DNA from 3 places in the Pseudoalteromonas sp. UCD-33C genome. Region 3 is predicted to be linked to each of the others. Evidence: predicted binding sites of a transcription regulator. Region 3 holds the regulator's gene; each other region holds the start of a gene.
The links. The regulator sigma-54, encoded in region 3, starts transcription at its own class of promoters, with help from an activator protein. The targets are predictions, from matches to a motif close to GTTGGCACGNNNNTNGNNT.
Positions count from the first base shown of each region.

Region 1: a site for sigma-54 is predicted at 1,867-1,885, ahead of AOG26_RS09385 (FlgO family outer membrane protein). Genes of this name have one in related genera too.
Region 2: a site for sigma-54 is predicted at 2,488-2,506, ahead of AOG26_RS12255 (DUF3192 domain-containing protein). Genes of this name have one in related genera too.

Region 1 is NZ_LJTB01000003.1:275,840-280,258, forward strand. Features, by position in the region: gene AOG26_RS09375 (FlgO family outer membrane protein) at 1-548, opposite strand, end outside; gene AOG26_RS09380 (FlgO family outer membrane protein) at 552-1,226, opposite strand; gene AOG26_RS09385 (FlgO family outer membrane protein) at 1,241-1,834, opposite strand; gene AOG26_RS09390 (SPOR domain-containing protein) at 2,075-2,617, opposite strand; gene AOG26_RS09395 (SPOR domain-containing protein) at 2,757-3,293, opposite strand; gene galU (UTP--glucose-1-phosphate uridylyltransferase GalU) at 3,754-4,419, opposite strand, start outside.
Region 2 is NZ_LJTB01000005.1:140,197-144,615, forward strand. Features, by position in the region: gene AOG26_RS12240 (SO_0444 family Cu/Zn efflux transporter) at 1-950, opposite strand, end outside; gene zntR (Zn(2+)-responsive transcriptional regulator) at 934-1,347, opposite strand; gene AOG26_RS12250 (D-2-hydroxyacid dehydrogenase) at 1,442-2,386, shown strand; gene AOG26_RS12255 (DUF3192 domain-containing protein) at 2,550-2,930, shown strand; gene AOG26_RS12260 (GGDEF domain-containing response regulator) at 2,963-3,886, opposite strand; gene AOG26_RS12265 (response regulator) at 3,855-4,419, opposite strand, start outside.
Region 3 is NZ_LJTB01000001.1:615,974-620,392, forward strand. Features, by position in the region: gene lptC (LPS export ABC transporter periplasmic protein LptC) at 1-74, shown strand, start outside; gene lptA (lipopolysaccharide transport periplasmic protein LptA) at 64-585, shown strand; gene lptB (LPS export ABC transporter ATP-binding protein) at 582-1,307, shown strand; gene AOG26_RS02720 (RNA polymerase factor sigma-54) at 1,423-2,919, shown strand; gene hpf (ribosome hibernation promoting factor) at 2,947-3,234, shown strand; gene ptsN (PTS IIA-like nitrogen regulatory protein PtsN) at 3,238-3,690, shown strand; gene rapZ (RNase adapter RapZ) at 3,691-4,419, shown strand, end outside.

The DNA.
Region 1 (4,419 bases), on a different contig from region 3:
ACTTCAACACCATTTGGGCGGTATATCAGCGTGCCTGTAAGTACATGGCTCGCGATGCGACGCTCGGCTAACTCTTCTACATCTCGCGACATCACAAAATCACCACGTGAGGTCACACTAATGATATCCATCGTTTTAAAATCAACAACGCCAAAGCCAAATTTTTGCAGCTGGTGCATCATTGTTTCAGAGAGTTGATTACCAAGTTGAGAGCTATTTTTAAGGCTCGCATCTAAATCAACAAAGCTAGTTATGGCTATTCCTAACTCGCTTTCTTGTTGCATGGTATCCACTAACTCAAGGGCCATTTGCTCGACATAATTAACAACGGTTTTATGATGTTGATAAGGCACAAATAAACGATGGTTAGCGTTATCCTGCTGCATATCATTTTGTTCAAGCGCTTGTAGCATAGCAACGTAATCGACTTGAGTATTTGCTGATGCAGGTACATTTTGAGCTGTATTTTGCGGCTCTGCTGATTGCTCTGGCAGCAATTGGCAGCCAGATAGTGCGAGCGTTAACGATGCTAAGATAAAACCTTTCATAGCTTACTCACTTGCTTGTTTTAGTGTAATACCATCACTGCGGTTGGTACTATCAAGGGCATCAACCACTGATTGCGGGATAAAACCTTGCGCTGACCCTACAACAGCTTTGCTTGCTAAACCAACAATACGCGCATTCACGAGCACACCACTTTGATGATTAACCAAAGTACCTGCCAATACATAATTGAAGTTTTGGTCTTGGCTAAGCTCTAAATAATCACGACTGAAAACATAATCACCACTTGGCGTAACACGCATATAATCCGTGGTTTTAAAATCAATGACAGGCACACCAAACGCATGAAGTTCATGAATAAAACTTTCGGCAATTTGATTACCCAGCAAATTTGTTGAGTTGTAATCTGCATCAAGGTACACAAAGCTTGAAACAGCAACTGGTGTGTTATCACTAACATATTGCAAGTTTTCAACTAAATCCTGCATGATGCCACGTACATAGTGATTGATATTTTTACGAGTTGGGGCTGCTGTAAAAGTGCTGTTATTCATTACCGCCTGATTGGTTTGAAACACACTGTCATTACTATGCGGCGCGGCAACTTCTCTTTGCGCAGCTAACTGAGGATCATTTTCGTGTTGTGTTGCATCACCAGTTAACATTGACGAGCAACCAAAGCCAAACGGCAAACATAAAGTTAAAATTAAACGTTTCATTAAATGAGTTCCTCTTAATATTCGCTTCGATACAACTGGCCATCACGTTGCTGAACTTTTTCAGCGCCCCACATCACATTGATAGGGATCTCGGTGCTTGCTGCTGATACTATTCGCAGATCTTTGGTATTTACCAATCGGGCGTTAACTATGTAGGCATGTTGTTGCCGCGTCAGTGTGCCGGTAATAACAAAGTCAATATTCTGACGTTGACGCAAAGTATTTATATCACGACTAAGTACACTATCGGCCGATTGCTGCAAATTTAAAGTATTTTCTAATCGATACTCTATGGTATGAAAACCAAGCTGAGTAAATTGCGTTAATAAACTTTCTTGAATTTGCTGACTCAAGCCACTGCCCTGATCTTCTGCTAAATCAGTACCTAAGCCATCAGCCATATAAAAACTGGTCACAGCAATACGTGCATTGCCTTTGTAAGGGCCTTGAATACGGCTCAGCTGACTACTTAAATCAGCAACGTATTGATGCACCGTATAAGGTGCCATCGGCGATTTTGGGGTTTCTCTAGGGGGCGTTTTTTGTGGCTCTTCAGTTAAGCTACAACCCACCAACACTAAAAAAACTGAATAAAATAACAGGCGCATAATTGCCATCCTCACTAAACTTAGTAAGTACAAAGCAATAATTATGCCTAAGTATTATTGTTGATGGGATTATTATGAAAAGCCGAAGCGTGGTAACAAGAACACGTCACTTCTAAAATACCAATAAGCTAGCGTTGCATTCAGACAATGATTTAATTGTGTAGGCTGATGTAACTAATTTTTTGAGGAGGCGAATGGTTTATCAGAAGGGTCAATTCCCTTCTGTTGTTAAATAAGCGGTTATAGTATCTGCCCAAGAAACGGTGCCGTCACACAGGTTTGCCCCATTCTTTTGGCTATCTCACAAAATGCAGTAGCCTGAGTATAATTTGCAAATGGACCAGCCCTCAATCCATACAAGGTTACGCCTTTTTGCTCTCGTGTTTTAAAACGAAAATCAAGGTCATTTAAAACAGCAGGATAATCACGTTTAAGCTTTAAGACCTGATGACTAACTTTTTTCGGCGTTAAATATAAACCTAATTGCACGCCCGCTTCAGCCGCTTTATTTGCTGCAATAATCGCCTCAAGTGAGTCTGTGGATGATGCTTGCTGTACTTGCGTTTGTTCGCTTTGATGAATAATCACATCATTTTGTGGCTCAAATTGTGATGGTTGTGCGGTTAAATCGCTATTGGCTGAAAGCACTTCGATTAACAACGCAAGGTCTTTTTCCATCAACGCAAGACGCTCAATACTAGGTTGTTTATTATGCCACTGGGCAGCAAATTGCTGTACTTGCTGCTCAGTGTAAGCTGGCTGGGTTTGCTCTTGGCTCATCATACATGCTGTTAGAGCAGTTAAGCAGATGGTTATAAATAGATATTTCGAGAAAATAGAAAAATGCATGGTGACGTCAATTCTAAAAAACAGACTTAAATCCTAGCAATAAAAATGCCATCTTTAGAGTGAATATTTGACGCTAAAAATAAATTCGGTTGTCAGTGTAGTTACTTACCCAGCAATCAATGCCTTGTCGTTTAATCGCTTCACAATCAGCTTTCGCGTTTTTCAAATACTTATAGCCACCAAACTTAAGTCGATAGTAGGTATGCTCATTTACATCAGCGACTTCAACATTAAGTATCGGCTTTCCTTGAAAAATACTGGGTGCTCGTTTAGCCATTTTCTTTAATGTATAAGCTAGATCTTGTTCCGTATTAACAGACGCTAATTGCAAAGCAAATGCATAGTCAGGTTTAACAGAGTCTTTAGAGTCGCTTGATAGTGCTTGAGAAGTATCAGCCTGATCTAACACTGTACTGACCGGTTCACTTTGGGTTTGCGCCAACAAAAATGAGTTTTGCATTAGCGTTACATCGCTAAGGTACTGAACAACATTGAAAACAGGAAGCTTGTTAAAAGAGATATCAGGAAATGCCTTATTACTGCAACCAGACACAGTCAATAACACCAACAGGTATATACTGTAACGCAAAGGTTTTGAGCAATATTTCATAAGTAGGATTCTTAAACGTACCATTAAAAATTTGCTTCTTTTTAAAGAAGTCTATCTGTTAGCACTTACCTATACAAAAACCATAAAAGTGATTTACGGCATTGCATAAGAAAACTCTAACACATTATTTGTTATTATAATATTTTCAGTACAGTGCTTAACTAACTGCAATAAAAACTTAATGACACCCTAATACTTAAGTTTTCATATTAGACAACCTAAAGCAATAAAAATCCGTCTTTACATAGGTATTTTTATAAGTATAGCTGAGTTTAACTATCCTACAGGGGTAAATAAGCATCTCACTGATCTTTAATCTTAACAATGCGTTAAGACTTAGGTATATCAGAAAAATCCTTTATTGGGTAATAATCGACAATTGGGAGGAACATGTAAATAACAAAAAAGTGCCATATAGACACTTTTTTTACATAATTTTCAACTAGGTAATTTGAATTGCTTATTTAACAAGCGACTTTATGAAGTCTGTAAGCTCACCTTTGAATTCATCACGACGCAGTGCAAACTCAACGATGGCTTTTAAATAACCAATTTTGCTACCGCAATCATGGCTTTTACCCTTCATTGAGTAAGCATCAACAATCTCTTTTTCCATGAGCATGGCAATGGCATCTGTTAATTGGATTTCATCGCCTGCACCGGCTGGGGTTTTTGCAAGTAATGGCCAAATATTTTTGCTCAATACATAGCGACCCACAACAGCAAGATTTGATGGTGCTTGATCAACTGGAGGCTTTTCAACCATATTTAAAATAGCTGCGCTTTCACCTTGATTGATTTTTACATCACCTAAGTCGACAACACCGAACTTGTCTACTTCGTTTTGCGGCACAGGCTCAACCATGATTTGGCTCTCACCGGTGGTTTCAAAGCGCTGGATCATTTCAGCTAAATTATCTTTTTTAAGGTCGCTTGCTACATCATCGATGATCACATCCGGTAAGATAACAACAAACGGTTCATCACCTATGATAGGTGCAGCACAGTTAATCGCATGACCAAGGCCTTTCGCTTCACCTTGGCGAACATGAATAATTGTTACATCTTTCGGGCAGATTGATTGTACTTCTGCAAGTAACTGACGTTTAACACGCTTTTCTAGCGT
Region 2 (4,419 bases), on a different contig from region 3:
CCACTGAGTAATAAGCCTGCCGCAATAGGTGTCGATGCAGTAGCACAAATATACATAGGAATACTGATTAAAATAACCACCAGCATCGCCAGAATGCCATTACCCCATTGGCTTAAATAAGATTCTGGTACATAAGTTTGAACTAGAGCAGCAAAAAATAAACCGATCATTAGCCAAATCATGGTGTCTTCAAGCAGCTTGTTGCAACTAAAGCTCACCGCGCGTTTCAGTTTGTTAAAACGACTTTCAACGGCTTTAGTTGACTGCTCAGTGCTGCAACAGCTTTTCTGCGAAGGTGCTGCTTTTTCAGTTGCGCAACTGTGTTGGGGCTCCTGTGTTGGTTGCGATTCCTTGCTACTACAACAACTTGTTGTTTTAGCAGGCTCAAGTTCTTGAGGTGATTGCTTACTACAACAACTTTGTGCGGGCTTAGTAGATGCCTCTTTGCTACAACAACTCGCTGTAGTCACAGGCTCAGGCTGTTTACTGCTACAACAAGATGTTGATTCTGAGTCTTTTTCATCTGATGCTGTATTTTGATGCTGATGAAGTTCACTGTCTTTCCCCACTAATACACCGGCCACAGTGGCACTGCACACGGCGGCAATAGGACGTATCACCGCCATAAATGGACCTAGTAACACATAAGATACCGAAACTGAATCGACCCCAGTTTCAGGGGTTGAAACTAAAAATGCTGTGGTAGCACTTTTTGACGCCCCTGCCCTTCTCAAACCAATGGCCGCAGGGATCACACCACATGAGCACAAGGGCATTGGGGCACCAATAAAGGCTGCTTTAACTGTGGTCCATAACCCTTCTTTGCCTAAATGCCGGTTAAGAAAGTTAGCAGGCAAATACACATTGAGAAGACCAGCTATGAATAAGCCCAACATTAACCAAGGCGCTGAAAGTAAAAACAGATGCCAAAAATTATTGAGTAAGTCCATCGATATCCTCCAGCGTCGTTAGTATTGAACAGTTTTCAGCAGGCTCTTCTCCGCCACAGCATTTATCTGCTAATAATGATAGTGAGTCATAAAAGCGAGTAAGCTCTGCAATTCGTTGTGCAACGAGATCACGTTTTTGTATCGTCATCTCTTTAACTTCATGACAAGAATGCTGATCTTTATGAAACTTAATTTGCAGTAGCTCTTTGATCTCAGCCAGACTAAAGCCAACATTCTTTGCTCTGAGAATAAACGCCATTTGTTTATAGTCATTCTCAGAATAAAAACGATATCCCACGTCTGAACGCGAACTAGGCGTTAACAAACCATGCTTTTCGTAGTACCGTAGCGTATCTGTTGAGACACCCAACTGACGGGCAAACTCACCTATTTTCATCACCGTCTCCATTGTGAAGCGTTTATTTATTATGCTCACTATAAACCTTGGAGTACACCCCAAGGTCAAGCAATAAATTAAAAAAGGAAAGCACATGAATATTACTGTCCTTGATGCAGCGACATTAGCCAACACTTCGTTAGATGCCTTAGCGCAATTAGGTAAATTAACCTGTTACGATTTAACCGCTAAAGAACAGGTTGTTGAGCGCTGCCAAGATGCCGATATCGTTATCAGTAATAAAGTGGTGATTGATCAGAACGCCATGAGCAAATTAACTAATTTAAAATTAATATGTGTTGCAGCGACAGGGACTAACAACATTGATTTAAGTGCAGCCAAAGAACATAACATCGCAGTGACAAATGTAGCGGGCTATTCAACACCGAGTGTGGTGCAACATACCTTTACTCTCATCACTAATTTACTGGGCAATACTCACAGATACATTAATGATTGCCAGCAAGGCTTATGGCAGCAAAGCCCTATGTTTTGCCGTTTAGATTACAGCTTTAATGAAATTGCCGGCAAAACACTGGCTATTGTTGGCTATGGCTCACTGGGTAAAGCCGTTGCCGATGTAGCACGCGCCTTTGGTGCCAATGTCATCATTAGTGAACGAAAAGGCCAAACGCCTCGTGAAGGTCGTGTTAGTTTCAATGACGCCCTAACCACAGCCGATATCATTAGTGTTCACTGCCCGCTTACTGATGAAACGCGCAACCAAATCGCTGCGGCAGAATTAAGCATGATGAAACCGTCAGCTATCATCATTAACACTGCTCGTGGTGGGATCATCAATGAAGCCGATTTAGCTGATGCATTAGCTAATAATATTATTGCCGGAGCCGGTGTTGATGTACTCAGTAAAGAACCCGCAGAGCAAGAAAACCCGCTGGCACTATACAAAGGTGCAAACTTATTACTTACTCCACACATTGCATGGGCGAGCCAAGAATCTATTGTGCGCTTAGTTAACGAAATTGCGTTAAATATCCAAGCATTTAATCAAGGCGAAACACGTAACAGGTTGGTCTAAACCGCAATTTATTAGTCAATAGAGCTAAGTAATTAGTAATTTATTACTTAGCTCATTGACCAAACACAACCTAAGCAATTGATTTAGTTGTGATTTACAAGTTTGGCAAGCAGTTTGCTATTAAGTGAATAACTATAAAACAATTTCTTCGGGATAAAATAACATGAAAAAAGCACTTCTTATTGCCGCGCTAACAGCTCCATTTTTAACTGGTTGTGTCATTGCTGTTTCTGACGGTGAAGCCGACACACATTGGGCTGGTAACTCTTCTAGCTGGCAAAAACAGCATAAAAATAACCGTGAAGTGATTTCTAATCTTGCATTAGATACGAGCTACCAAACTGTATTAAACAAACTAAATACACCTAACTTTACCGAGTTATTAAAGCAAGGTGATGATGTTTACCAAGTATTATTCTATGCAACGCATAGTATTCACTCTGATGGCAAGATGACTAAAGACGAGTGTACGCCACTCGTATTTAAAAATGATAAGTTAATTGGCGTGGGTGATACGATTTATAAATCACTTAGCAATGGTTAATAAATAATTTGAAACGGGTGAGTAGGCTTTGCCTACTCATGTTCATTTACTGCGATCATTCTCGATACTATCTGATCTCGTCCGGCGTCTTTAGCCTGATAAAGACCTAAATCAGCTTCTTCAAGTAAGGTTTGTTCTGCATAAACCTGACCATTTTCTGTGGTCGCAATACCGATACTAATTGTGACATGGTCGGCATTTAGCGACGCTTTGTGTGGGATGTTTAAATCATTCACCGCATTGCGCAGTTTATTTGCAAACGACATAGCTTCTTTAGCTGAAGTATTGGGTAACACCGCAGCAAACTCTTCACCACCATAACGAGCAACAAAGTCACTGCCTCGTTCACACGCTCCAACTAAGGCATGAGCAATTTGTTTTAAGCAATCATCACCTGCTCGGTGACCATAGCAATCGTTGTAACGCTTGAAGTGATCAACATCCATCAATAACACCGATAGCGGGGTTTGATCTCGACGGCAACGACGCCACTCTCGCGCTAAATTTTCATCTAAATAACGTCGGTTTGGGATCTCGGTTAGGCCATCAATTGAGGCGAGCATTTCTAGTAAGTCATTTTTTTGTTTGATCAGCAGCTGATTACGCACTCGAGCACGCACAATAGCAGCACTAAATGGTTTAGTGATGTAGTCCATCGCGCCTAATTCAAGGCCCTTCGCTTCATCATCGTGACTGGTATTGGCAGAAATGAATATTACAGGCAACATACTGGTAGTCGCGCTTTCTTTTAGCTTAGTAAGCACTTCGTAGCCGTCAATACCGGGCATTACAATATCCAAGATCAACAAATCAACAGTTTGCGTTTTTAAAAACGTCAGTGCTTTTTCGCCACTCTCAACACAAAAAACATCATAGTCTTGCTGCAATGTTTTCTCTAATACCAAGCGGTTTAACGGATCGTCATCAACAATCAGTACCTTGGCTCTTTTCAACATCAGTAGATCCTTGTTCTATGATAAATGCGATGACCTGTTTTATTTGCCATTGCAACTCATCATTTAATTGTTCGGGCAGTTCGCCATCTGCTTTAAGCCTAGCTTCACATTGCTGAGCGCACGCTGACAATCGCTTAAAACCGAGATTTCCGGCTGACCCTTTTACATTATGAACCACACGGACCAACTCATCGGTAGTTTTTAATGTAGAGATTTGTAATAACTGCTCTGCTGCCATAGTCGCAAACTTCGACAACATAGTTAATACTAACTTAGTATTGTTTGCAAACTGAGACAGTATAAAAGCTTGATCAAAAAAGACTTCTTTTGTGTTATCAAGTTCACTCATTGCTAAAAACAACTTACTAGCAACAATCGGTTTAGTTAAATGCTTATTCATACCCGCCGCGATTGAATGCTCAATATCTTCGCTTTCACTGTGTGCAGTGAGTGCGTAAATCGGCATTTGTTCTTTGGTGAATGACTGACGAATAATACGCGTTGCCTGACAACCATCCATTTCTGGCATCTGA
Region 3 (4,419 bases):
GCTTAAAAGCCGATTTAAAAACCGAAATTGTTGAGTTAACTAACCATACACGAACCATATACTATGACCAATAAACTGAAGAAATTACTCCTGATCCCAAGCTTATTGATTGCCTTTTCGGGCGCAGCTGCCGAGCAAACAGGCGCTCAAATTAGCATTAGCTCAGATCGCCAAGTAGGTAAACTAAAAGATGGCGTTGGCATATTTGAAGGTAACGTAGAGATCGTGCATGGTAATCGTCGTATTACCGCTGAACGCCTTGAAGCACACGGCGGTGACACCGAGGGTACAGTAGAGTTAATTATTGCCACAGGTAAGCCTGCTTACTTCGAAGAAAAGCAAACTGATGGCACCGTGATGAGCGCCAGCGCCGAAGAAGTTCGTTATGATGTTGCAAAACGCTTCTTAACCTTAAATGGTGAAGCTGAAGTTACTCAAGCTGGTCAAAAAGTGACAGCAAAAAGCATTACCTATGATATGGCACAGCAGCTGATCAGTGCTGAAAAAGACGAAAACTCAACAGATCGTGTACACACTATTTTAGTGCCTGTTGAAAATAAAAAAGACAATAAAGGCCAACCATGAGTACATTAAAAGCAGAGCTTTTAGCTAAGAGCTATAAAGGCCGCCAAGTGGTTAAAAATGTCGGTCTTGAAGTTGAAGCGGGCAGCATTGTTGGCTTGCTTGGCCCAAATGGTGCGGGTAAAACCACCACCTTCTATATGATTGTAGGCCTAGTCCCAAGCGACAAAGGTAAAATCAGCATTGATGATAACGATATTACCCTTTTGCCAATGCACAATCGTGCCCGCTTAGGTATCGGCTATCTGCCACAAGAATCGTCAATTTTTCGAAAGTTAACGGTTTACCAAAACTTGATGGCTATTTTAGAAACCCGCAAAGATCTAAACAAAGCAGGTCGCGAAGAAACACTAAATAGCTTACTCGATGAATTCAGCATCCAACACATTCGCGATAGCCAAGGTATGGCGCTGTCAGGTGGTGAACGCCGCCGCGTTGAAATTGCCCGTGCATTAGCCGCTAATCCTAAATTTATTCTTTTAGATGAGCCTTTTGCTGGTGTTGATCCGATTTCAGTGTTAGATATAAAGAAAATTATTGAGCACCTAAAAAATCGTGGTATCGGTGTACTAATTACTGACCATAATGTTCGAGAAACCCTTGATGTTTGTGAAAAAGCCTACATTGTTTCTCATGGGGAGCTAATTGCATCAGGCACACCTGAGCACGTATTAGCAGACCAAACTGTACGCGATGTATATCTAGGCGAGCAATTCAGGCTGTAACCATTACGCCAGCGACTAGAGCATCTGCTAGACTAATAACAATGACAATAAATCGATAATGACTTAACTGTGTTTGCACAGTTATCGATAACTTTAAAAGGATTGTTAGGGATACATGAGGCAATCATTACAGCTGCGCATGGGCCAGCAACTTACAATGACTCCACAACTGCAACAAGCTATTCGTTTGTTGCAGCTCAGTACATTGGATCTCCAGCAAGAAATTCAAGAAGCGCTTGATAGTAATCCCCTACTTGAAGTGGAAGAAGCGGATTACAATGAAGAAAGCACCGGCAAGAATGAGCAAAAAGCGGAGTCTGACGATGTGCAAGTCAGCGCGTCTGCCGAAGAAGCACCTAGCGAGTACGAGCAAGAAAGTAGTGATGCTCTCAATAAAGACACCGTAAGCGATGACTTAGCCATGGATGTTACTTGGGATGAGTACATGAGTGCCGCCCCTTCAACATCATCAGGGCCAATGCCTGAAGATGAGTCTATCTATCAAGGTGCATCAACCGAAACTCTTCACGAATACCTAATGTGGCAATTACAGCTCACGCCATTTAGCCCTACTGATGAAGCGATTGCTGTCGCAATTGTAGAAGCTATCGATGATTCAGGTATTTTAACGGTAAGCTGTGAAGATATCGTCGAAAGCTTTAATCAAAATAACGATGAAGAAGAAATCGAACTTGATGAAGTCGAAGCGGTCTTAAAAAGAATTCAGTTATTTGATCCTGTGGGTATTGGCGCGCGCAGTTTACAAGAATGTCTGTGCATTCAGCTACGCCAATTCGATGCCGATACGCCATATTTAGCTGAAACTAAAATGGTTTTATCTGAGCATATCGAATTATTAGCGAGTCGCGACTATCGAACTTTGATGAAAAAGACTAAGCTTAAAGAAAACGAGCTTAAAGAAGTGATGACGCTCATCCACAGCTTAAACCCTAAGCCTGCGGATAGCATAGTACGCGAAGAGTCTGAGTACGTCATACCTGATGTATCAGTGAAAAAAGTAAAAGGTCGCTGGGTAGTCGAGTTAAACCCAGATTGTATGCCAAAGATTAGAGTGAACAGCCAATATGCAGCTATGTCTCGCTCAGTTAAATCAAGTAGCGACAGCCAATTTATTCGTTCTCACTTACAAGAAGCAAAGTGGTTTATTAAGAGCTTAGAAAGCCGTAACGATACGCTATTAAAGGTGACCAACTGTATCGTTCAACAACAACAAGCTTTCTTTGAACATGGCCCTGAAGCAATGAAGCCGATGGTGCTAAATGATGTTGCTGAAATGGTCGAAATGCATGAATCGACGATTTCACGGGTAACAACGCAAAAATATATGCATACCCCACGGGGTATTTTTGAGTTGAAATATTTCTTCTCAAGCCATGTCAGCACCGAAAATGGTGGTGAGTGTTCTTCTACAGCAATACGCGCTTTAATCAAGAAGTTAGTCGCTGCAGAAAACTCAGCTAAACCATTGAGTGATAGCAAAATTGCAGATATATTGGCTGAGCAAGGAATTAAAGTAGCTAGACGTACAATTGCAAAATATCGTGAGTCTCTAGCAATACCTCCGTCTAATCAGCGTAAGAGTCTGATTTAGACGTTTTACATAGAAGGAAAAATGCTTATGCAACTAAATTTAACTGGTCGTCATGTAGAAATCACAGATTCATTAAGAGACTATGTAAACACCAAGTTTGCGAAACTAGAAAGGCATTTTGACCATATTAATAATGTTCATGTCATTCTAGATGTAGAAAAATTAAGCCAAAAAGCAGAAGCAACTTTACATGTAAACGGAGGCGAATTATTCGCTTCTACAGAACATCAAGATATGTACGCAGCCATTGACTCACTGGTCGATAAACTTGATCGCCAAGTCATTAAACACAAAGAGAAATTAGCTCGACATTAAATTATGAAACTAAGTTCACTTACTAACCAGGACTGCAGCAAAGCTGCGGTCCTTTTTAATAGCAAAAAAAGAATTCTTGAATATATCAGCGAACTGGCCCACCAGCAGCTTCCTCATTTATCGCAACAAGATATCCTAGATGCTTTACTCAACCGAGAAAAACTAGGTAGCACCGGCATTGGCCGAGGTATTGCTATTCCACATGGCCGAATGAGCGGCGCAGATGAGCCTCATGCATTTGTGATAGTGAGTGAATCCCCTATTAATTTTGATGCAATTGATAATCGTCCAGTTGATATTTTTGTGGCACTCATCGTACCAGATGGTGACTGTCAGCTTCACCTAAAGACCTTATCAACAATTGCTGATAGACTTAAAGATAAAGAGTTTTGTAAACAGCTGCGTAGTGCTACTACCGATCAGCAACTGTTTCAGGTCATATCAGCAGAGGCATAAATGGAATTAATAATTATCAGCGGTCGCTCAGGCTCAGGTAAATCGGTCGCTTTACGAGTACTTGAAGACTTAGGCTATTATTGCGTTGATAATATTCCGGTTAATTTACTGCCTTCGCTCGTACGTAGTGTGTCTGATAACTACGATAAAATAGCGGTCAGTATCGACGTACGTAACTTACCGAAAGAGCAGCAAGAATTTAATGATATTCTTGAGTACCTGCCAGGTTTCGCAAACCCAACACTATTCTATTTAGACAGTGATGACCAAACTCTGATCAAGCGCTTTTCAGAAACACGCCGCTTGCATCCACTATCTATTGATTCTTTGCCGCTTGATCTGGCCATTAAACAAGAAAAAATCCTGCTTGATGTGTTGATCACTCGCGCTGACTTTATGATTGATACCACTGATCTAAGTGTTCATCAGTTAGCAGAATCAATTCGCGAAAAGATTTTAGGTAAAAAAGATAAAAAGCTAATTATTACTTTTATGTCGTTTGGCTTTAAGCATGGTATTCCAAAAGAAGCTGACTACGTTTTTGATGCACGCTTTTTACCTAACCCACACTGGGAACCTGATTTAAAGCCACTAACTGGCCTTGATCAACCAGTAAAAGATTACCTAGCTAGCCACAGCATAGTGCAAAAGTTCACTTGGCAAATACAAACCTTTGTGCAAACTTGGTTGCCACATTTAGAGCGTAATAACCGCAGTTACCTGACCATT